Regions from separate parts of the Streptomyces sp. NBC_01451 genome, predicted to be linked through region 1. Evidence: riboswitches for the same ligand, from Rfam matches in the RefSeq annotation. Region 1 holds a riboswitch; the other holds the start of a gene.
The links. Region 1 has a riboswitch for glycine ahead of gcvT (glycine cleavage system aminomethyltransferase GcvT). Riboswitches for the same ligand answer to the same signal wherever they lie in the genome.

Region 1 (4,751 bases):
CGCCGCCCGCAGGATCGATGACCCCATCGTCTGACAGGCGAGTCTTCAGTGATTCGGCGATCACGTGAAAGGCCTGTCGGCGAAAGTATGCGCAACCGTGATGCTGTCCTGGGGATTCCGTTATCCGAACAGCGGGTAACGACCCTCGGACGCGGGGCAGTTGGGACAGAAGGGACATCCGAATACTATCGCGACTATCCGTCGTCATCTACGCGCGAAGACAGTGGCGCGCGAATTCGGCCGTACGGGTGAAGATCCGCTCAGTAACGACCCCGCGCGGGCGGATACCCGTATCCGCCCGCCGGAGCCTGTGGGGCCTGGGGCGGGGCGGCGATGGCGTGGGCCTCCCGGTCGTAGAACGGCCGGGCGTTCGCACGCAGCCACATCACGACCGGGTCGTGCTCGTCCGACATCGCGACCGTCGACACCGGCAACCCGTCGGGGACCGCCCCGATCGACTGCTGCATCATCGCGCGCACCGAGTCCACGGCGGGCGGCGAGGTGTCGTACACGTCCAGTCCGATGGCCAGATACGGCGCGCCGAGCGCGGGCTGCACCCAGGCGCGGCGCAGGGAGCGGACCGCCGGGGTGCGGTGGGCGTTCTGCGAGAGGAGGGCGTAGAACTGCGGGATCTCGATGCCGGGTTCGGCCAGCCGCAGGGGGCCGGCGGGCTGGCGCTCCAGGCCTGTCGCGATCCGGCGCAGGTCGAGCCAGGGGATGCCGACGCCGCCGCCCGGGGAGTGCGGGTTGAGCCAGAGGCCGTACTGGTCCGGATAGAGGGTGCGGGCCACGTCGAGGCCGTCGACCACCTCGTACGACCTGTTCCAGCCGCTGACCGACAGTTCCTGGGCGGAGGTCACACAGGGCGCGTATCCGTACCCGTCGACCTGCATGTTTCCGTACTGCGCGTCGGGGGAACCGGCCTGGCCGTGCCAGAGCAGCATCCAGATCTGGCCGGAGGACGGGGTCGCGAGGGCACGCAGGAGCGCCTCGTAGGCGTCGTAACGCCCGGGCGTCACCTGGCGCAGCATGTGCTCGACCTGACCGGCCGCGGCCGTGCCCGACGCGCTCACCATTACCGCCCCTTCGTAACCCTGACCGAGTTGTGCGTTCTAGCTTATGCGCTCCGCTGGTCAGGCCGTTGAGAGCTCGGGGCCTGGTGTTGTCGGCGGAGTGCGGGTGATTCGTGGCCTGTCGCGCAGTTCCCCGCGCCCCCGGGGGGTTGCCCCTGGGGCGCGTTCGTCAGTATCCATGCTGATAGAAGGGGCGGACCCTGTCCCTCAGCCAGTCGGTCACCGGGTCCTGGGCCGCGTCCAGGAAGACCAGGTTCACCGGCCAGGGTGAGGGCGATCGCCCCAGCGCCCTGCCCACCGCGTCCATGGGAATTGTGCGGGCCAGCGGGTCCCAGGGGGAGAGTTCGACGCCGACGAACAGGACGGGGGCGGCCGTTTCGATCGCCGCCAGGCAGCGGCGGGCCGTCCGGACCACGCCCGTGCCCGCGAACTCCGTTGCCGCGGCGGTGAGGAAGTCGACCGGGTCCTCCTGCCAGTTCGGCTCGTAGAGGCGGACCCGTCCGCCGCCGGCGCCGTCGAGGACGGTGCGGCCGGAGCGGCAGAGCTGGGCCACGGCCTGCGGGGGCAGCGGGACGCCGACCACACCGTCCGGGTTCACGGCGATGCCGACCTGGGGCGGCAGACCGCGCGCGAACTCGACGGCCGGGGCCACGGTGTACGACACATGGCCGCCGACGACCTGCCGGAACTGTTCCTCCGAGCTGAAGACCGGCACGTAGGCCTGGCCCTGGATGTCCATCGTGGGCAGGTCGAGAGGGCCGGTGTAGGGGCCGCCGCCGGACGGCAGGGGAACCCAGACGAAGCTGCGGCCGAGGACCTCGACGATACGGGCGCCCGCGCCGGGGACCCCGAGGGATGCCGAGAGCACCTCCTCCAGCTCGTTGCCGGGCCAGCCGCCGTGCGAGTGCGGGTGTACCTGCGCGGGGAAACCGCCGGGAAAGTCCGGGGGGAAGTCCGCCGGGATGTCCATCTGCCTACCGCCTGCTGTGAACCGCTGCCCTGGGTCCCTGGGTGGGAGTCCCTTAATGGGCAAAACCCTAACCGGCCCCGGCAAGTACGGCTGTCAGTCGGCGAAGTCGATCCTGCGGAGGGTGTCCGCCGCGTCCCGGTCGATCAGGACCGCCGAGCCGCAGCCCTCGGGCAGATTCCCCTTCTCCACCGAGCGCAGCAGACGTGAGGCGGCCCGGCGGTGGCGCAGGAACGCGTACCGCGAGACGCCCCGGCCGCGTTCGCGCTGGCCCTCAAGGGCCTCGTCCGGGGTGACGTCGAGGAGGAGCAGATGCAGGGTGCCGCCCCGGCGGCGGGCCTCGCGGGCCAGCCAGCCGCGCACCCAGGCCTGCGTACCGCAGTCGTGCACGACGACTCCGGCACCGGAGCGCAGGGCGCTGCGCAGTCCGGCGTAGTGGGCGAGGCGGACAAGGGGCCGGTAGACGGCGTAGGGGAGGAAGGAGGGTGTCAGGGCGTCCCAGTGGTCGCGGGTGTTCTGGGAGTCGATGCCGGTGGCGCGCACCGCCCGGCGCATCAGTGTGGACTTGCCGCTGCCGGGCAGGCCGGTGACCACGACGAGGTCGCGGGCGCCGAAGGTGAGGCCGTGCGGGCTGTGGCCCGCGCGCTCCCGAAGGTCGCGGATCACGGGTTCCGGCCGCGAGGCGCATGCCTCCCGGACGGGGGCGGCCGGCTGCTTGGGCAGCGCGTCGGTCAGTGCGAGGGCCGAGGTCGTCGCATACACCGTGGTCCTGTTCACCGTGATCGTCCTCCCATGGGGTCGGGAAGTACCGTCCCCGTCGAGTGTAAAGAGAAGGTAATACGCGGTGTCTCTCGTTTGGGTCCGCTTACTGCAACAGGCCTGCTACAGGGCGATATGTACGCCCGTGGCGTGGCTGTGTCCCTTCTGTGAAGGGTCCCCCTGCCGGGCCGAAGGAATGCGTGCGATGATGTGCCCGCCAACTGCATACCGGCCGCTTGAATCCGCGCGGGAGAGTTCCGGGCACCTACGGGTACCCGGGCGCCGAAGGAGCAAGTCCCTCCCTTGAATCTCTCAGGCCCCGTTACCGCGCGGGCGAGGCACATCTGAAAAGCGGGCCGCGGGTCGTCATGACCGGTGGCTCCACCCAAGGTGCAAGTCAGTGACCAGGCGTTTCGCCGACGGTCATGACGAACCTCTCAGGTTCCGATGACAGATGGGGAGGAACGACCTCGCCGTCATGCCCTGGGAGCACTACCGATGAGCAGCACCCCTCCGCGTCCGACCGCGCTCGATGCCCTGCATCGTTCGCTCGGCGCCACCATGACCGACTTCGCCGGCTGGGACATGCCCCTGCGGTACGGCTCCGAGCGCGACGAGCATCTGGCCGTGCGCACGAAGGCCGGCCTCTTCGACCTCTCCCACATGGGTGAGATCACCGTGACGGGGGCGGAAGCAGCCGCCCTCCTCGACCACGCCCTCGTCGGCGACATCGGGTCCGTCGCCGTGGGCCGCGCCCGCTACACGATGATCTGCCGGGCCGACGGCGGCATCCTCGACGACCTGATCGTCTACCGCCTGGCCGAGACCGAATACCTGGTCGTGGCCAACGCCGGCAACGCGCAGGTGGTGCTCGACGCCCTGCTGGAGCGCGCCGACGGCTTCGACGCGCTGGTCCGCGACGACCGGGACGCCTACGCGCTGATCGCCGTCCAGGGCCCTCAGGCCCCCGGCATCCTCGCCGCCCTCACCGACGCCGATCTCGACGGCCTGAAGTACTACGCGGGTCTGCCCGGCACGGTCGCCGGCGCCCCTGCCCTGATCGCGCGCACCGGGTACACCGGCGAGGACGGCTTCGAGCTGTTCGTGGCGCCGGAGGACGCGGAGAAGGTGTGGCAGGCGCTGACCGACGCGGGCACGCCCGCCGGGCTCGTCCCCTGCGGCCTGTCCTGCCGGGACACACTGCGCCTGGAGGCCGGCATGCCGCTGTACGGGCACGAGCTGACCACCTCCCTCACCCCCTTCGACGCCGGGCTCGGCCGGGTCGTCAAGTTCGAGAAGGCGGGCGACTTCGTGGGCCGCGCGGCGCTGCGCGAGGCCGCCGAGCGCGCTTCGTACGAGCCGCCGCGGGTACTCGTCGGACTGGTCGCCGAGGGCCGTCGTGTCCCGCGCGCCGGATACGCGGTCGTCGCCGGCGGCCGGGTGATCGGCGAGGTCACCTCGGGCGCCCCCTCCCCCACGCTCGGGAAGCCGATCGCGATGGCGTACGTCGACGCCGCGCACTCGGCGCCGGGTACGGCGGGCGTGGGCGTGGACATCCGGGGCAGCCACGAGCCGTACGAGGTCGTGGCGCTGCCCTTCTACAAGCGCCGGAAGTAGCCCCGGTCCTCGTTCCGGTGTCGTGAGCGAGCCGTGTCCTGCCTGCTGACAGGCAGGCGGTTTTTCCCCCGTAGCACCCCATGCATGACCAGTCCCCCGCGTACAGGAGAATTCAGGCCATGAGCAACCCCCAGCAGCTGCGCTACAGCAAGGAGCACGAGTGGCTGTCGGGCGCCGAGGACGGCGTCTCGACGGTCGGTATCACCGAGCACGCGGCCAACGCGCTCGGCGATGTCGTGTACGTCCAGCTTCCCGAGGTCGGTGCCGCGGTGACCGCGGGCGAGACCTGCGGTGAGCTGGAGTCGACCAAGTCCGTCAGCGACCTGTACTCCCCG
Region 2 (4,751 bases), 5.6 Mb from region 1:
GTGAGCAGGTCATGGGGCTCCTGCACGCCCTGTCGCCCCTGGTGGAGCCGCTGAGCCTGGACGAGGCGTTCGTCGACCTGGAGGCCGGGGAGGCGGCCTGGGACGAGGCGTCGGCGCGGCTTGCCGGGGCCAGGCTGCGCGCGGACATACGGGCCGTCACGGGGCTCACGGGATCGGTGGGGCTCGCCGCCTCCAAGATGCTCGCGAAGATCGCCTCGGAGCAGGCCAAACCGGACGGTCTGGTGGTGATCGAACCGGGGACCGAGCGGGCGCTGCTCGGACCCATGCCGGTGCGAACCCTGCCGGGGGTCGGCCCGGCGACCGGGGACCATCTGCGGCGGGCCGGGATCAGCACGGTCGACGAGCTGGCCGAGGCGGGCGAGGCCGAGCTCGTGCGGCTGCTGGGAAAGGCGCACGGGCACGCGTTGTACGCGATGGCGCTGGCGCACGACGAGCGGCCCGTGGTGTCCGCGCGGGAGACCAAGTCCGTGTCGGTCGAGGACACGTACGACGTGGACATCCACGACCGGGTCCGGGTGGGGACGGAGGTGCAGCGGCTGGCGGACCGGTGCGTGCGTCGGCTGCGCGGTGCCGGGCTGTCCGGGCGGACCATCGTCCTCAAGGTGCGGCGGTACGACTTCTCCACGCTGACCCGTTCCGAGACGCTCCGGGGGCCCACGGACGACCCAGGGGTGGTGCGTGAGGCGGCGGCCAGGCTCCTGGAGGCGGTGGACACGACGGGTGGTGTGCGGCTGCTCGGGGTGGGGGTCAGCGGTCTGGCCGACTTCACCCAGGAGGATCTGTTCGCGCAGGCCGCCGGGGAGCTGGCGGCGCTCGAACCGGTGGAGGAGGCCGAGCACGAGGGTGGTGAGCGGCAGGAGGTGGAGCAGCCCGTCGATCGGCACTGGACCACCGGGCACGACGTACGGCATGCCGACTTCGGCCACGGCTGGGTGCAGGGGAGTGGGCTGGGGCGGGTGACCGTCCGGTTCGAGACGCCGGAATCGGAGCAGCCGGGGCGGGTGCGGACGTTCCGGACCGACGATCCGGCGCTGGAGCCGGCGGACCCGCTGCCATTGGTGACCCTCGCGCCGCGAAGACCCGGCGGTCCGGACGAGGAGGAGTCGTCGGATCAGGCGTCGTCCGTGCCCGCCAGCCTGCCGAAGTCGTGGTCCGGGAAGGGCGGAGGCGGAGCCACGTCGAGGCCGTAGTGGTGGTAGAGCTGCAGTTCCTGCTCCGGGGAGAGGTGGCGGCCCACGCCGAAGTCGGGAGCGTCCTTGATCAGGGCCCGCTCGAAGGGGATGCGCAGGGCGCCGTCGACCAGTTCGCTGGGCTCCAGGGGCACGAAGGCGTCCCTGCTGAACAGCCCTGTCCTTATGGCTGCCCACTCCGGCACTCCTGTGGCGTCGTCGAGGTAGATCTCGTCGATCGTGCCGATCTTGGTGCCGTTGCGGTCGAAGGCCTTGCGGCCGATCAGGTTACGCGGATCGATGTCGGTCTGCACGGGCCCTCCCAATGGTCGCAACTCATCCGTAAGCACTACAAAAGAGCACTTCGGGGAAGGCGGCCACTCGAAGGTGTGTGTGGAGCCCGCTGATAGGCTTGCCAATGGCTGCTGACCCCGTGCGGGAGAGTCCTCCGGAACCTCGGAGGACGCCGAAGGAGCAAATCCTCCCCGGAATCTCTCAGGCCCCTGTACCGCATGGACGAGGTCACTCTGGAAAGAAGAGCGGGTGCTGACGGCTCCTGCTCTCACCGACGGTGAAAGCCGGGACGTCAGCGTGCTGGCGGCCCGGTGAAGCTCTCAGGTTGAGATGACAGAGGGGGAGGCCGTTCGGGCACCCGTGCCGTGGTGCCCCTCGAAGGTCGCGACGACCAGGAGGCCTCCGCAATGACCGCCCACCGCACTCCGCTCGCCGTACTCGAACAGGGCACGCCCTTCGAGCGCCGTCACATCGGGCCCGATCACGAGGACCGGGCCAAGATGCTCGCGCAGGTCGGATACGGCTCGCTCGACGAGCTGACGGCCGCCGCGGTCCCGGACGTGATCAGGAACGCCGACGCGCTCGACCTGCCGGGCGCGCGCACCGAGGCCGAGGTGCTGGCCGAGCTGCGGTCGCTGGCCGACCGGAACCAGGTGCTGGGGTCCATGATCGGACTCGGGTACTACGGGACCTTCACCCCGCCGGTCATCCTGCGGAACGTGATGGAGAACCCGGCCTGGTACACCGCGTACACGCCGTACCAGCCGGAGATCTCGCAGGGGCGCCTCGAAGCGCTGCTGAACTTCCAGACCATGGTCGCCGACCTCACCGGGCTGCCCACCTCCGGTGCCTCGCTGCTCGACGAGGGCACCGCCGCCGCCGAGGCGATGGCGCTGTCCCGGCGCATGGGCAAGAACAAGAAGGGGCTCTTCCTCGTCGACGCGGACGCCCTGCCGCAGACCATCGCCGTGATCGAGACGAGGGCCGAGCCCGTCGGCGTCGAGGTCGTCGTCGCCGACCTGAGCGCGGGCATCCCGGACGACATCGCCGGTCGCGAGATCAACGGTGTGCTTCTCCAGTACCCGGGCGCCTCCGGTGTCGTACGGGACCTGAAGCCGGTCGTCGACCAGGCGCACGGGCTCGGTGCCGTGGTCACCGTCGCCGCTGATCTGCTCGCCCTGACGCTGCTCACCTCGCCCGGTGAGTTCGGCGCCGACATCGCGGTCGGGACGACCCAGCGGTTCGGCGTGCCGATGGGCTTCGGCGGGCCGCACGCCGGGTACATGGCCGTGCGCGAGCAGTTCGCGCGCAGCCTGCCGGGGCGGCTCGTGGGTGTCTCCGTGGACGCGGACGGGCACAAGGCGTACCGGCTCGCCCTGCAGACGCGGGAGCAGCACATCCGCCGCGAGAAGGCGACCAGCAACATCTGCACGGCCCAGGTCCTGCTGGCCGTGATGGCGGGCATGTACGCCGTCCACCACGGGCCCAAGGGGCTGCGGACGATCGCCCGGCGCACCCACCGGTACGCCACGATCCTCGCCGCGGGGCTGAGTGCGGGCGGCGTCGAGGTCGTCCACGGGGCCTACTTCGACACCCTCACCGTGCGGGTGCCCGGGAAGGCCGGCGAGGTCGTCGCCGCCGCGCGCGAGCACGGGGTCAATGTGCACCTCGTCGACGCCGACCGGCTGTCCGTCTCCTGCGACGAGACCACCACGCGGGCTCAACTGGGCGCCGTGTGGGCCGCGTTCGGGGTCGACGGTGACATCGAGGCGCTCGACGCGTCCGCTGGGGACACGCTGCCGGAGGCGCTGCTGCGCACCGACGAGATCCTCACGCACCCCGTGTTCCACGAGTACCACTCCGAGACCGCGCTGCTGCGCTACCTGCGTCGGCTCGCCGACCGCGACTACGCGCTCGACCGGGGCATGATCCCGCTGGGCTCCTGCACCATGAAGCTCAACGCGACCACCGAGATGGAGCCGGTCACCTGGCCCGAGTTCGGCCAGCTGCACCCCTTCGCGCCCGCCGAGCAGGCGCAGGGCTATCTGACGCTCATCCGTGAGCTGGAGGAGCAGCTCGCCGAGGTCACCGGGTACGACAAGGTGTCGCTCCAGCCGAACGCCGGGTCGCAGGGCGAGCTGGCCGGACTGCTCGCCGTACGCGGGTACCACCGGGCCAACGGGGACGAGCAGCGGACCGTCTGCCTGATTCCGTCGTCCGCGCACGGGACCAACGCGGCCAGCGCCGTCATGGCGGGCATGAAGGTCGTCGTCGTGAAGACGGCCGGGGACGGTGAGATCGACGTCGAGGACCTGCGGGCGAAGATCGAGCAGCACCGGGACGAGCTCTCGGTGCTGATGATCACGTACCCGTCCACGCACGGGGTGTTCGAGGAGCATGTCGCCGACATCTGTGCCCAGGTGCACGAGGCCGGCGGGCAGGTGTACGTCGACGGGGCCAACCTCAACGCGCTGGTGGGGCTGGCCAGGCCGGGGCACTTCGGCGGGGACGTCTCGCATCTGAACCTGCACAAGACGTTCTGCATCCCGCACGGGGGCGGCGGTCCGGGGGTCGGCCCGGTAGGCGTGCGGGATCACCTCGCGCCGTATCTGCCCAACCACCCCCTCCAGCCCGCGGCCGGGCCCGAGACGGGCGTCGGGCCGGTCTCGGCGGCGCCCTGGGGTTCCGCGGGCATCCTGCCGATCTCGTGGGCGTACGTCCGGCTGATGGGCGGCGAGGGGCTCAAGCGGGCCACGCAGGTGGCCGTGCTGAGCGCCAACTACATCGCCAAGCGGCTGGAGCCGCACTACCCGGTGCTCTACACCGGGCCGGGCGGGCTGGTCGCGCACGAGTGCATCATCGACCTGCGGCCGATCAGCAAGGCGACGGGCGTGAGCGTCGACGACATCGCGAAGCGGCTGATCGACTACGGCTTCCACGCGCCGACGATGTCGTTCCCGGTGGCCGGGACGCTGATGATCGAGCCGACCGAGTCCGAGGACCTGGGGGAGCTGGACCGGTTCTGCGCGGCGATGATCGCCATTCGCGGCGAGATCGAGAAGGTCGGCGCGGGCGACTGGCCGGCCGACGACAACCCGCTGCGGAACGCGCCGCACACCGCCGCCGCGCTCGGCGGGGAGTGGACGCACGCCTACACGCGCGCGGAGGCGGTCTTCCCGGCCGGGGTCTCGGCGGCCGACAAGTACTGGCCGCCGGTGCGCCGGATCGACCAGGCCTTCGGTGACCGGAACCTGGTCTGTTCCTGCC

Region 2: it holds a riboswitch for glycine, as region 1 does, so the genes downstream of both, gcvP (aminomethyl-transferring glycine dehydrogenase) here and gcvT (glycine cleavage system aminomethyltransferase GcvT) in region 1, are expected to answer to the same signal.

The regions. Positions count from the first base shown of each region.
Region 1 is NZ_CP109479.1:2,655,944-2,660,694, forward strand. Features, by position in the region: gene OG595_RS11225 (enhanced serine sensitivity protein SseB C-terminal domain-containing protein) at 261-1,073, opposite strand; gene OG595_RS11230 (enhanced serine sensitivity protein SseB) at 1,243-2,043, opposite strand; gene OG595_RS11235 (AAA family ATPase) at 2,137-2,823, opposite strand; glycine riboswitch at 3,037-3,137, shown strand; glycine riboswitch at 3,138-3,263, shown strand; gene gcvT (glycine cleavage system aminomethyltransferase GcvT) at 3,298-4,416, shown strand; gene gcvH (glycine cleavage system protein GcvH) at 4,536-4,751, shown strand, end outside.
Region 2 is NZ_CP109479.1:8,302,567-8,307,317, forward strand. Features, by position in the region: gene OG595_RS36485 (DNA polymerase IV) at 1-1,211, shown strand, start outside; gene OG595_RS36490 (PRC-barrel domain-containing protein) at 1,133-1,504, opposite strand; glycine riboswitch at 1,617-1,711, shown strand; gene gcvP (aminomethyl-transferring glycine dehydrogenase) at 1,892-4,751, shown strand, end outside.